DNA from 2 places in the Lysinibacillus sp. G4S2 genome. Region 1 is predicted to be linked to the other one. Evidence: a T-box and tRNA genes for the amino acid it is inferred to sense, from the RefSeq annotation. Region 1 holds a T-box; the other holds one or more tRNA genes.

Evidence for each region. A T-box is a leader RNA that pairs with one kind of tRNA and senses whether it is charged. The one in region 1 lies ahead of leuS (leucine--tRNA ligase), so its partner is inferred to be a tRNA-Leu.
Region 2: it has a tRNA-Leu gene. The T-box ahead of leuS (leucine--tRNA ligase) is inferred to sense a tRNA for this amino acid. The anticodon was not compared.

What each region holds. Positions count from the first base shown of each region.
Region 1 is NZ_JAUCFJ010000002.1:4,220,075-4,226,935, reverse strand. Features, by position in the region: gene QUF91_RS21355 (SulP family inorganic anion transporter) at 1-1,686, shown strand, start outside; partial or broken gene dhaK (dihydroxyacetone kinase subunit DhaK) at 2,053-3,804, shown strand; T-box leader at 3,936-4,147, shown strand; gene leuS (leucine--tRNA ligase) at 4,238-6,655, shown strand; gene QUF91_RS21340 (sigma-70 family RNA polymerase sigma factor) at 6,763-6,861, shown strand, end outside.
Region 2 is NZ_JAUCFJ010000002.1:4,658,574-4,665,434, forward strand. Features, by position in the region: gene ltrA (group II intron reverse transcriptase/maturase) at 228-1,490, opposite strand; gene QUF91_RS23820 (RNA-dependent RNA polymerase family protein) at 2,605-4,203, opposite strand; tRNA gene QUF91_RS23825 (tRNA-Leu) at 4,590-4,670, opposite strand; tRNA gene QUF91_RS23830 (tRNA-Cys) at 4,718-4,791, opposite strand; tRNA gene QUF91_RS23835 (tRNA-Gly) at 4,800-4,874, opposite strand; tRNA gene QUF91_RS23840 (tRNA-Gln) at 4,882-4,956, opposite strand; tRNA gene QUF91_RS23845 (tRNA-His) at 4,976-5,051, opposite strand; tRNA gene QUF91_RS23850 (tRNA-His) at 5,084-5,159, opposite strand; tRNA gene QUF91_RS23855 (tRNA-Trp) at 5,176-5,249, opposite strand; tRNA gene QUF91_RS23860 (tRNA-Tyr) at 5,263-5,346, opposite strand; tRNA gene QUF91_RS23865 (tRNA-Thr) at 5,357-5,432, opposite strand; tRNA gene QUF91_RS23870 (tRNA-Phe) at 5,442-5,517, opposite strand; tRNA gene QUF91_RS23875 (tRNA-Asp) at 5,533-5,608, opposite strand; tRNA gene QUF91_RS23880 (tRNA-Met) at 5,613-5,687, opposite strand; tRNA gene QUF91_RS23885 (tRNA-Val) at 5,713-5,788, opposite strand; tRNA gene QUF91_RS23890 (tRNA-Glu) at 5,803-5,877, opposite strand; tRNA gene QUF91_RS23895 (tRNA-Ser) at 5,908-5,999, opposite strand; tRNA gene QUF91_RS23900 (tRNA-Asn) at 6,005-6,081, opposite strand; rRNA gene rrf (5S ribosomal RNA) at 6,098-6,213, opposite strand; rRNA gene QUF91_RS23910 (23S ribosomal RNA) at 6,329-6,861, opposite strand, start outside.

The sequences.
Region 1 (6,861 bases):
GGGATTGTGGCATTACCACTTGCGATGTCTTTTGCCATTGCGTCAGGCGTTAAGCCCGAGTATGGCATATATACAGCTGTTATTGCTGGTATACTTATTTCTATTTTTGGTGGGTCGAAATATCAAATTGGGGGACCTACAGGGGCGTTTGTGCCAATTCTGCTAGGGATTGTCATTTCGTATGGCTATGAAAACTTACTAATTGCTGGATTAATGGCCGGGATTATTTTGTGCTTAATGGGTATTTTTAAACTAGGTTCATTAATAAAATTTATCCCACGTCCCGTGACGATAGGTTTTACAGCTGGAATTGCTGTTACTATTTTTACAGGTCAAATTGCCAATTTCTTAGGTTTGAAAAATATTAAAAGCCATGAGTATTTTATTGACAATATAAAAGAAATTTTTACGCATATTAATACTACAAGTTTTTATAGTGTTTTAACGGCAATTATTAGTCTCGTCATTATATTAATAACACCGAAAGTTTTGCCTAAAGTACCTGCGGCGTTAGCGGGCATTGTTGTTTCTACACTTGTAGCAACAATCTTTTTTTCTGGACAAGTTGCCACAATAGCAACAGCCTATGGAGTAATTCCAAATACATTACCGGATTTTGCAATTCCAGATATCACATTCGAGCGAATTCAGCTACTTATTGGTCCAGCATTTGTGATTGCCATGCTTGGTGGAATTGAATCCCTTTTATCAGCGGTAGTAGCGGATGGGATGACAAATACGAAACATAATAGTAACCGAGAACTTATTGGTCAAGGGATTGCTAATATCGTAACCCCTTTATTTGGGGGGATTCCTGCAACGGGTGCTATTGCCCGTACTGCGACAAATATTAAAACAGGTGCAGCATCACCAATGTCAGGTATTATTCATGGCGTATTTGTATTAGTCACTTTATTATTATTAGCACCAGTTGCTTCAAATATCCCATTGGCAAGTATGGCGCCAGTTTTAATGGTTGTAGCTTGGAATATGAGTGAGCAAAAACATTTTGCGCATATCCTTAAATTGAAATCAGGAGATTCCTTGGTCTTAATGATTACGTTTCTACTGACTGTTTTTACAAGCTTAACATTAGCTGTAGAGGTGGGGCTTGTGTTAGCAGTCGTATTATTTGCGAAGCGCATGAGTGAAAAGCTTGTAGTAACAAAGGTATTACCGGATCATACGAAAGAGAATGGGAAGGTGCAATCACATGCTGTTCATCAGAAGCGTGATTGTCCACAAATTAGTATTTATACAATTGAGGGTCCGCTTTTCTTTGGCGCAGCCCAAACTTTTGAGCAGGCTATAATAAGTTCTGTTCATCAACAACAAAAAGTTTTAATACTACGTATGAGTAAAGTGCCATTTTTGGATTCAACGGGTGAGGCAAATTTTGGTAATGTCATCCGGAATTTCAAAGCACAGGGTGGCACCATTTTAGTTACAGGTGTGCAAGATGAATTAAAAATAGCACTGCAGCGCAATGGTCTATACGATGCAATTGGTGAGAATAATTTCTATCCGCATACGGGAGAAGCAATAACTAAATCTTTAAGCTATTTAGATACAAATAAATGTATTGGGTGTAAGCATTTTGCCTTCCGTGAATGTCAGGAATTATCTCACAATAAAGGGGCAGTAAATAATTTAACTGCTCCTAAGTGCCTGATTGGTGAAGACTAATGATCAGTGGGGATGAAGAATCCCCACTGATTAAAGTTTTACCCTTTATCCCGCATTAACGGGTAATAATTTGTCTGTACCGAAAAAGAAGCGTCAGGTCCAAAACTCCCACCTCGAAATTCAGCGAAGGCGAAGATTTAGGTGGGAGATGAACGGCCTGAGAGGTCATTATCATCAACCCTTAAATGAGATCGGGGTCTTTAGACAATTCGTTCATTTTATCCATTTATGAAAACGCTTTCGAAAATAGCGTAATTTTGAAAGGGATGTATCATAGCAGGAATCTCTTATGAATAATTATGGAAGTATGGATACGAGTAGGCTTCGAAGAATGTATGTGACAAAACTTATAGGGGAGGATTTAAGATGAAAAAAATTATGAATTAACCTGAAACACTCGTTATGGAAATGTGTAATGGGATGGTTATGGCTCATCCGGAACTTGAGTTGTTAAAAAAATATAAAGTAATTAAGAAAAAAGAAATGAATGAAAATAAGGTAACTTTAATTAGCGGTGGTGGTAGTGGACATGAACCGGCACATGCGGGGTTAGTAGGAAAAGGAATGCTAGATGCTGCGGTATGCGGTGACGTCTTTGCTTCTCCTTCGCAAATACAGGTATATCAAGCAATTAAAGCAACAGCCAGCAAAAAAGGTACACTGCTCATTATTAAAAATTACAGCGGAGATATTATGAATTTTAAAAATGGCGCTCACTTAGCTACAGAGGATGGCATTCAAGTAGAGTATGTCCGCGTAGATGATGATATAGCAGTAGAAGATAGCCTTTATACAGTAGGACGCCGCGGCGTAGCGGGAGTTGTGTTGGTACATAAAATTGCTGGTGCGGTAGCAGAAGAAGGTATGGATTTGATGCAAGTCAAAGCTGTAGCGGAAAAAGCAGCGGCAAATGTTCGAACAATTGGTCTAGCACTAACTTCTTGTACGGTTCCAGCTAGTGGATCACCGACTTTCAAATTGGGTGAAGATGAGATGGAATATGGTGTCGGTATTCATGGAGAGCCAGGAAGAAAACGAGAAAAAATGATGACTGCAGATGAATTAGCTTTACGTATGACAAATGACCTTATGAAAGATGTAGGGCTAGATGAAGAGGTTGAAATTGCTGTTCTAGTAAATGGATTTGGCGGTACACCACTTCAAGAACTTTATCTGTTTAACAATGCAGTTGCTAGAGAGTTGAGTAAAAGAAATATACGAATCAATAGAACGTTTGTCGGCAATTACATGACAAGTATTGAAATGGCTGGGATTTCTCTAACAGTAATGAAACTAGATGATGAGCTGAAAACATTACTATCGAAAGAATGTAATACACCTGCATTTAAGGTAGATGGACCAGTTGGGAGTGTAGAATACGTAGATATTAATGATTACGTAGAAGAGAATCAAGTTTTCTTTGAGACGGAAACAGAGGAAGAACACGCGATCATCAAGAATGAGGTAATCACTTTAAATAATATGATTTATCTTGTAGATAAAATGAGCGAAATTATTATTAAGAACGAAGTGCCTTTCTGCGAATTGGATACTCATGCAGGTGATGGCGATTTCGGAATGAGCGTCGCTAAAGGATTTAAGCAATTAAAACGAGGATGGAGCTCGATTCTAAATCAAGAACATTTAACTATGGGGACTTTCCTTGATGCGTGTTCCATGATCATTATGGAACATTGCGGAGGAGCTTCTGGTCCAATTTGGGGCGGAGCTTTCCGAGCTGCTAGTAAAGCAGTAGAGGGGAAAATGGAATTAACGGTCGGAGAATTTGCTGAAATGTTACAAGCGACGCTGAAAGGTATTCAGTCTGTTGGTGAGCGCTCTTTCGGAAGAGGGGCAGAGGTAGGCGATAAAACGCTTGTAGATGCGCTTGTACCTTGTGTAAATTCCTGGTCAGAAAGCGCTGCAGCTGGTACGGATTTTAAAACAGCTTTTGAGAAAGGGGCAGAGGCTGCTGTTAAAGGAGCGGAATATACAAAGGAAATCGTTGCTCGAATGGGTCGCGCTGGAACAGTTGGTGAAAGAAGCCTAGGTTATCCGGATGCTGGTGCTTATGCGCTAGGAGTTATCTTTACGGAGCTTTCTTGTAGTTTAAAATAAAGCGAGCACTATGGATACAACTTATTTCGAACATTGTTACCTTCATAGGGATTTAATTTGTTCAAAAATGGTTAGTATGTAAACAAAGTCTTGTGCTTTTCAGTACTTTCCATTAGAATAAATGCAATACATGTAAGACAATGATGAGGAATAGTAAATTTGTGTTTCTTTTTAGAGAGCTAGCGGTTGGTGGGAGCTAGTAGGAAAGCAAATTGAACTCGCCTTCTGAGTCTGCCCGAGTGAAACAGCTCGTGCCGTTCCTTCCGCGTTAAGGAAGCTAAAGCCGAGTGTGATCACTAATGTGGGTGGTACCGCGGGAGATACGAATTCTCTCGTCCCTTTCTAACAAAGAAAGGGGCGAGTTTTTTTATTTTTTAAATATTTTGTCAATTCTTAAGTTGAAGAGCATGACACATTCAAAGGAGGAAAAATAATGAGTTTTAATCATCAACAAATCGAAAAAAAGTGGCAGCAATATTGGGCTGATAATAAAACGTTTAAAACTGAAAACGAAACAGAAAAACCAAAATTTTATGCGTTAGACATGTTCCCATACCCATCTGGTGCTGGTCTTCATGTAGGACATCCAGAGGGCTACACAGCGACAGACATCCTTTCACGCTTCAAGCGTATGCAAGGCTATAACGTCCTACATCCTATGGGCTGGGATGCATTCGGTTTACCTGCAGAGCAATATGCACTTGATACAGGAAATGACCCAGCAGAATTTACAGCGAAAAATATTGCGACATTTAAGCGTCAAATTCAAGAGCTAGGCTTTAGCTATGACTGGGATCGTGAAATTAACACGACAGACCCAGAATATTATAAATGGACACAATGGATCTTTATCCAACTTTATAAAAAAGGCTTAGCCTATGTAGATGAAGTAGCTGTAAACTGGTGTCCAGCACTTGGAACAGTACTTGCAAACGAAGAAGTTATTGATGGAAAGTCAGAGCGTGGTGGTCACCCTGTAGAACGTCGTCCGATGAAGCAATGGATGCTTAAAATTACTGCCTATGCTGATCGTTTAATCGATGACTTAGAGGAAGTTGATTGGCCAGAGTCTATTAAGGATATGCAACGTAACTGGATTGGTCGTTCGGAAGGTGCAGAAGTAACATTTAATATAGATGGCACAGATGAAAACTTCACAGTGTTTACAACTCGTCCTGATACATTATTTGGTGCTACATACTGTGTTATTGCACCTGAGCATAAATTAGTGGATCAAATTACAACTGCTGAACAACGACAAGTTGTTGAAGCTTATTTAGATAAAGTAAAATTGAAATCTGATTTAGAACGTACAGATTTAGCGAAAGAAAAAACAGGCGTATTCACAGGTGCCTATGCAATTAATCCGATTAATGGCAAAAAAATGCCGATTTGGGTTGCGGACTACGTTTTAGTATCATACGGTACTGGTGCTATTATGGCGGTTCCAGCACATGATGAGCGCGACTATGAATTCGCGACAGAATTTGGTTTAGAAATTATTCCTGTCCTTGAAGGTGGAGACATTAGCAAAGAAGCCTTCACAGGTGATGGTAAGCACATTAACTCTGACTTCCTTGATGGCTTAAACAAAGAAGATGGTATTGCTAAGGCAATTCAATGGCTTGAGGAAAAAGGAGTAGGTGAGAAGAAAATTTCTTATCGTCTTCGCGACTGGTTATTCTCTCGTCAACGTTACTGGGGTGAGCCAATTCCTATGATTCATTGGGAAGATGGTACAACGACGCCAGTACCAGAATCAGAATTACCATTAGTACTACCAAAAACAGATAATATTCGTCCTTCAGGTACGGGTGAATCTCCGTTAGCGAACATTGCTGAATGGGTAAATGTTGTTGATCCTGAAACAGGCAAAAAAGGTCGTCGTGAAACGAATACGATGCCACAGTGGGCAGGTTCTAGCTGGTACTTCATTCGTTATATTGACCCAACAAATAAAGAAGCAATCGCAGATCCTGAATTACTAAAACGTTGGTTACCAGTTGATATTTATATCGGTGGGGCAGAGCATGCAGTATTACACTTACTATACGCTCGCTTCTGGCATAAAGTACTATACGATTTAGGTGTTGTACACACGAAAGAGCCATTCCATAAATTATTTAACCAAGGGATGATTCTAGGTGAAGGTAATGAGAAAATGTCTAAATCAAAAGGCAATGTCGTTAATCCTGATGAAATCATTTCTTCACACGGTGCTGATACTTTACGTCTATATGAAATGTTTATGGGTCCACTTGAAGCATCTGTTGCATGGTCAACAAATGGCTTGGACGGAGCACGTCGCTTCTTAGATCGTATTTGGCGTCTATTTATCAATGAAGAAGATGGAACAATTGCTGCGAAAATTCAAGCTTCTGATGACAAAACGCTTGAAAAATCATACCATCAAACTGTGAAAAAAGTGACAGAGGATTATGAAGGTATTCGCTTTAATACAGCTATTTCACAAATGATGGTATTCATTAACGATTGCTACAAAGCGGATGTTATTCCAACAGTTTACGCAGAAGGCTTTGTGAAGATGTTAGCGCCAATGGTTCCACACGTTGCAGAAGAGTTATGGCAGGTATTAGGTCATGATGCTACACTTTCATATGAGCAATGGCCAACATATGACGAGTCTAAACTTGTTGATGATGAAGTGGAAATCGCAGTTCAGGTTGCCGGCAAAGTACGTGCCAAAATCGTCGTAGCAAAAGATGCTTCAAAAGAGGAAATCGAAAAAGTAGCACTTGCAGATGACAAAGTACAAGAGTACATGGCAGGCAAAAACTTAGTGAAAATAATTGTTATCCCAGGTAAGCTTGTTAACATCGTAGTTAAATAATAATAATGAAAAAAGTGTCCGAAATTTGGGCACTTTTTTCTTTTATACTGAAACCAACTGAGATTTCGATACGACTATAGTGTGAATGGGAAACGGGAGGTGTTTGTTTGAATGAGCATTTAGCAAAAATTATGGATGAACATGGTGAATATTGTCTTCGAGTAGCTTATTTATATGTTAAAGACTGGGCTATTGCAGAGGAAATC
Region 2 (6,861 bases), 440 kb from region 1:
GCCGGTTTTCAATCATATTTTGAAAATTTGATATAAAAGCGTTTTAGAAGAAGTATTATTAAAAATTCTTTACTGTGTCATGCGGCTTATAAAAAACCCTCTCAAAAAATACATCTTAAGAGGATCTTAAATGATTTCTATAAATTTACTACAAATCGAGTAGGAGGGAGTGATTAACTCCCGACCTCTCCAACCACCGTACGTACGGATCCGTATACGGCGGTCAATTAAGATGAATAACGCAAGATTTCATAACGAGCTTGCAGACTTTTGAGCCCTTGGTTACTCCAATAAGAGTTATCAAGGGTTCTGTGTAATATTGGACTTTTCGAGATACGCCAGTAACTCTTGCGAGTATTGCCCCATTCGTAAGCCTTCCAGTCTGGAACTCCTAAACGAATGAGGTTGCACACTTTCGTACGAGGCTTTTTCCAATTCTTCCATAAACACATGCGAAGTCTTCTTCTAATCCATCCATCCAGTGATTCAAATATTGATTTCGTATCCGCTAATGCAAAGTAGCCACACCACCCAATTAAATATTGATTCAATTGTTGAATTCGGTACTCCATTGGAAATGGCTTCTTTCTAGCTGTTAATTCCCGAATTTTGTTCTTCATTCGCTTTATGCTCTCTTTCGCAATTCGAACTTGTGGTTCTTTGCGGGAGGTAAAGCTAAATCCTAGGAATTTACGTTGCCAAGGACGAGCCACTGCGGATTTCTTCTCATTTATTTTCAATCGTAGCGTCTTCTCAATAAAGGTTTTGATACTTGCCATCACTCGTTCTCCTGCTCGTTTTGTTTTCACATAAATATTGCAGTCATCGGCGTAACGGACAAATTTATGACCACGTTTCTCTAATTCTTTGTCTAATTCATCCAGCACAATATTTGAGAGAAGTGGACTCAGTGGGCCCCCTTGGGGTGTTCCTTCATCTGTATCATAAACGACACCATTTATCATGACACCCGATTGTAAGTATCTACGAATCAGCTTGAGTAGAGGTTTATCAGAAATTTTCTTCGCTAATGTACTCATTAGACGGTCATGGTTTACTTTGTCGAAGAATTTCTCTAAGTCCATATCTACTACCCAGCGGTATCCTTCTTTTATATGACCTTTGGCTTCTCGGATTGCATCGTGAGCACTTCGTTTTGGTCGAAATCCGTAACTATGATTCGAGAAGTTCGGGTCATATAGGTTGGATAGCACTTGGGCAATCGCCTGTTGAATGAGTCGGTCTGTCACGGTTGGGATTCCTAATAGTCGCACACCGCCGTCAGGTTTCGGGATTTCGATTCTGCGAACTGGTTGTGGTTGGTAGGTTCCCTCAAGAATTTGCTTCTTAATCGTTAGCCAGTTTTCGACTACATGCTGTCGTAGGAATTTTACGGGCATTTTGTCTACTCCATGACTCCCTTTGTTTCGTTCCACCCGTTTGAGTGCGAGAAGCAGATTCTCCCGTGATAATATTTGATTCATTAACATCTCGTTCGACTCCTCCGTGAATAGCTTGTCTTCTTATAACAGTTTCTACTGCACCCGCTCAATGTCCCTCATGGGATTCACCATTACCTCCATTAAGTCGGTCCTTCTGGATTTTCTGTGTTTACCATAGAAAACTGCATGCCAAGGGCTATTCTCTCCGAATTGTTCGGTCCTTCCCATTCATTCTAGAAGTGAATGGTACTATGACCTCTGCTGACTTCTGATGGTTCAGCTACCTATCGCTAAGTAGGTTACAAAGTGTACTTTGCGTTTCCATCAGACCTCCCCGGGTAAGCGCATGCACTTTCACACCATCTATCCGCCTCATTTACTCGATATGACCTTCGACAGAAAGGACTTTGTGTTGTTATGCACACTCATCCAATCATACCTAGCCTTATATGAGATTCGTGTTCCTCGGACCGGTGTTTTGCCTCCAGCTTCCTTCAGATTCCGCGTCGCCACGGACACCCTTGCTCTTGGCTAACCTCTACTTCTGTCTTCGGGGTTCGGGACTTGCACCCTATAGTTCATACGCATGCCGGGCGCACATAAAAAAGAATCCCTGATATATCAAGGATTCTTCGCTGTAATGATACCGGTGGTCGGGGTATTGTGCATATTCTAAAAACAGAAAAGAATAGAAATCCCTTTATTATCAAGGCTTTTCTATTCTCGCTTAATTGAGTTTTTTCTTTCATTTGGCACATTGTCGGCACAACAGGCTGTTTTAAAATTTATTTGTTTTAATCATTTATAAAATAATTCATATATCCCTCTTGTTTTATCCAACTTTCTAAAAAAGCATGATAGCCTTGTTTAGGCAAAGCCAACTCGTAATATAGCTGGCTTCTTGGCTTATTACTCATGCCCTCAAGAGGCTCCATGTAAAGTTGCTACATTGTGTAATTGCCAAACTATGTAATTCTTCTTAGCAAAATGCAACAAATACTCCATTTGAATAAAGACTAAACAACATGGAGTTAATTCATTAAATTGCATTTTAGATATTTATAAAAAAGTTTGAAGAACTTGTTTCACAATCGACAAAATTATATTTACATATCCATATTTTCATCTTCGAAGTTTTCCTCACTTTCTTCTATTCATAAAGCTAATCTTCAATTTCCATAACAATGTCTATAGGATCTATCAATTCATCCTCTTTGTAAAAATCCAGATCTTCATCTTCGAAGTCTTCTTCACTTTCCTCTATTCTTAATGCTAAGTAATCTTCAATTTCATTAAGAACGTCTGGAATATCTCTTATTATTGGAATAGCTAAGGATATATTCTTTTTGTAAAAATCCATATAAGATTTCTCTTGATTCGGCTTTTTCACTCTTTTTGGAATTAAATATTTTTTAATACTGTTGTCTAAATCTGCTTTTAAATCATCAGAATACAATATTAGATGATAATTCTGAAACCAATATTCTTCACCGACATTTTCTTTTAATTTATCAATTTCCTCTTTTTCAAAGTGCCCTTCTTGTAGGTAATATGAAATTAAGATTTGATTTTTTGTTTCGAGCACGAGAGTTTTATTTTCTATCAATATATCCATAAAATTAAATATTTTTATTGCGTAATAAAAATATAATTGCTCTTCATTAAACGTTGTTTTAAGGGCTTCTCTATACCTAACTTGGAAAAATTTACGCAATTTATTGTTATCAAAATTACTCATATCATTAAATTTATCCATCGTATACAACATAGTTTCAGGAGATAACTTAAGAAGATAACATAATTGGTGGTAATCATAATCCTTAACTTGATAATTTTCAAGGTCTAACTCTCTAAAATATTTTGTTTTAAAGAAATTATTTATAAAGACTTTTTTAAGTTTATCATCTTCCAATTTTGACACTCTATAAACAAGTTGGTTTATAAAATATAGCTTGTTATCATCTCTTTCCATGTCGTATCTAACATTACAATGGGCAATTAATTTTTTCCAATACCTTGCAACTAAGTTGTAATTATTAAAAGATTCATATGTCCAAACTTCTTTTTTATTATCATTTCTTTCTAATTCATACTTCTCTAAAACCTCATCAAAGATTCTTGTTACTACATCATCATCCCCTCTATTACAGAAAAAGTAAAAATCATCAGAGAAATAAGAGAACTCACAGTCAATCCCTGATCTTCTAATTTCTTCTTTAATGTCATTGCTGATATTCTTCAGGTTACTTTCTGCGAAATATAATGACAAGTAATTTCCCACTATTAATCCATTTGTATTTCCTCTATTCATATTAGATAGGAATCGTTCTTGATGTGTTTCAAAGTCAATTAAATGCGTATATACCCTTCCGTAGTATTCCTTTATATCCATCTTAAGCAGCTGGTCATATACACATAGTCTGTTAAAATCTTCTTCTAATTGTTTATCATATTCTCCTGATACAAAATCCCCAGTCTCAATGTTTGCAGATAAGCGTTTATGTAAAGGATCTAAATTTTGAATTGTATCGAAATTTGATAAATCCTTAAAATGTTCATAAGCTGCTACAAAATTTAATATATTTGGCATCTTCAGGGTGCGATACTTATCTTCTTGTTTTCTAACTCTAAAATTAAAAGGATCAACCCAGCTCAAATTGCTAATATTGAATGAAGATATATCTTCTGGCATTTTAAGCGCATCAACATCAAGATAATGCTTAACTGCATTTTTAAAATTATACAAATTATTAAGTTTCATCTTTTCCTCCTAAATGTGAAGCATCATTTTAAATAAACCTTTTTATATTTTATTTTACTAATGTACTACTCTTTTACATAGTGTTTTTTAGTTGAAAATAAATCCGCACTTCTAGATAAATAAAATACGTACTTTTCTTCCACTAAACTAATTCTTTTATTAAAGGTTCTTTTATTAAAGGTTCTTTTATTAAATAAAAAAAAACCGAAATTTTTAATTCCGGTTGACCATTTTTATCAAAGGTATGACTTTCTTATAAACAATACAACATTACTTCAAATCGACACCTGTTACAGATGAAGAGTAAAGTTAATAAAGATTTGGCACAAATTTGGCACATAGAAAAAGAAAACCCCGAGAAATCAACATCTCGGGGTTGTTTTTGATACCGGTGGTCGGGGTCGAACCGACACTCCAAAGGAACACGATTTTGAGTCGTGCGCGTCTGCCAATTCCGCCACACCGGCACAATGGAGATAAAAAAAATCGGATAAACCGATTAAGTAAGAAATTATGGAGGCGGCAACCGGATTTGAACCGGTGATAAAGGTGTTGCAGACCTGTGCCTTACCACTTGGCTATGCCGCCTTAATATTTGGAGCGGAAGACGAGGTTCGAACTCGCGACCCCCACCTTGGCAAGGTGGTGTTCTACCACTGAACTACTTCCGCAAAAAAATGGCTGGGGTACCTGGATTCGAACCAGGGCGTGACGGAATCAAAATCCGTTGCCTTACCGCTTGGCTATACCCCAAAAGTTAAATATATATAAATGGGGCGACTGATGGGAATCGAACCCACGAATGCCTGAACCACAATCAGGTGCGTTAACCACTTCGCCACAACCGCCATATTATTATATTTTATTATTTTAAATTAAATGGGGCGACTGATGGGAATCGAACCCACGAATGCCTGAACCACAATCAGGTGCGTTAACCACTTCGCCACAACCGCCATGAAATTAATTAATTGGCAGGGGCAGTAGGAATCGAACCCACATCAAAGGTTTTGGAGACCTCTATTCTACCGTTAAACTATGCCCCTATGAATAAAAAACTGGTGGAGGGGGACGGATTCGAACCGCCGAACCCTAAGGAGCGGATTTACAGTCCGCCGCGTTTAGCCACTTCGCTACCCCTCCGGAAAAGTCATGGTGCCGGCGATAGGAGTCGAACCCACGACCTACTGATTACAAGTCAGTTGCTCTACCAACTGAGCTACACCGGCAAAAAAATATGGTGGGTCAGGACGGAATCGAACCGCCGACACTTAGAGCTTCAATCTAATGCTCTACCAACTGAGCTACTGACCCATATTTTTTAAAAAATGGCGGTCCCGACCGGGATCGAACCGGCGATCTCCTGCGTGACAGGCAGGCATGTTAACCGCTACACCACGGGACCATTTTGGTTGCGGGGGCCGGATTTGAACCAACGACCTTCGGGTTATGAGCCCGACGAGCTACCACTGCTCCACCCCGCGATAATAAGGTGATTTATTTAAATAATGGTGGAGGATGACGGGCTCGAACCGCCGACCCTCTGCTTGTAAGGCAGATGCTCTCCCAGCTGAGCTAATCCTCCATCTGGGTATTAAATGGTGACCCCTACGGGATTCGAACCCGTGTTACCGCCGTGAAAGGGCGGTGTCTTAACCACTTGACCAAGGGGCCTTCGTTTGGAATAAAAAATCCTTAAAGTGCTGGCGGAGAGTAAGGGATTTGAACCCTTGAGACAGTGTTAACCGCCTACACGATTTCCAATCGTGCTCCTTCGGCCACTCGGACAACTCTCCAAGAATGGCTCCGAAGGCAGGACTCGAACCTGCGACAACCTGATTAACAGTCAGGTGCTACTACCAACTGAGCTACTTCGGAATAATTTTATCATATAGCCTAGCGACGTCCTACTCTCACAGGGGGAAGCCCCCAACTACCATCGGCGCTAAAGAGCTTAACTTCCGTGTTCGGTATGGGAACGGGTGTGACCTCTTTGCCATCATCACTAGACTATTTTAAAAGACAATACTTATTATAACATATCTTATTAAAATTACAAGCATATTTTTAATAGTTTTTATTCTTTCAAAACTGGATAAACGGTGCATTGAATGTTTCAAACATTGTGGTTAAGTCCTCGATCGATTAGTATTCGTCAGCTCCATGTGTCACCACACTTCCACCTCGAACCTATCTACCTCATCGTCTTTGAGGGATCTTACTTACTTGCGTAATGGGAAATCTCATCTTGAGGGGGGCTTCATGCTTAGATGCTTTCAGCACTTATCCCGTCCACACATAGCTACCCAGCGATGCCTTTGGCAAGACAACTGGTACACCAGCGGTGTGTCCATCCCGGTCCTCTCGTACTAAGGACAGCTCCTCTCAAATTTCCTACGCCCACGACGGATAGGGACCGAACTGTCTCACGACGTTCTGAACCCAGCTCGCGTACCGCTTTAATGGGCGAACAGCCCAACCCTTGGGACCGACTACAGCCCCAGGATGCGATGAGCCGACATCGAGGTGCCAAACCTCCCCGTCGATGTGGACTCTTGGGGGAGATAAGCCTGTTATCCCCGGGGTAGCTTTTATCCGTTGAGCGATGGCCCTTCCATGCGGAACCACCGGATCACTAAGCCCGTCTTTCGACCCTGC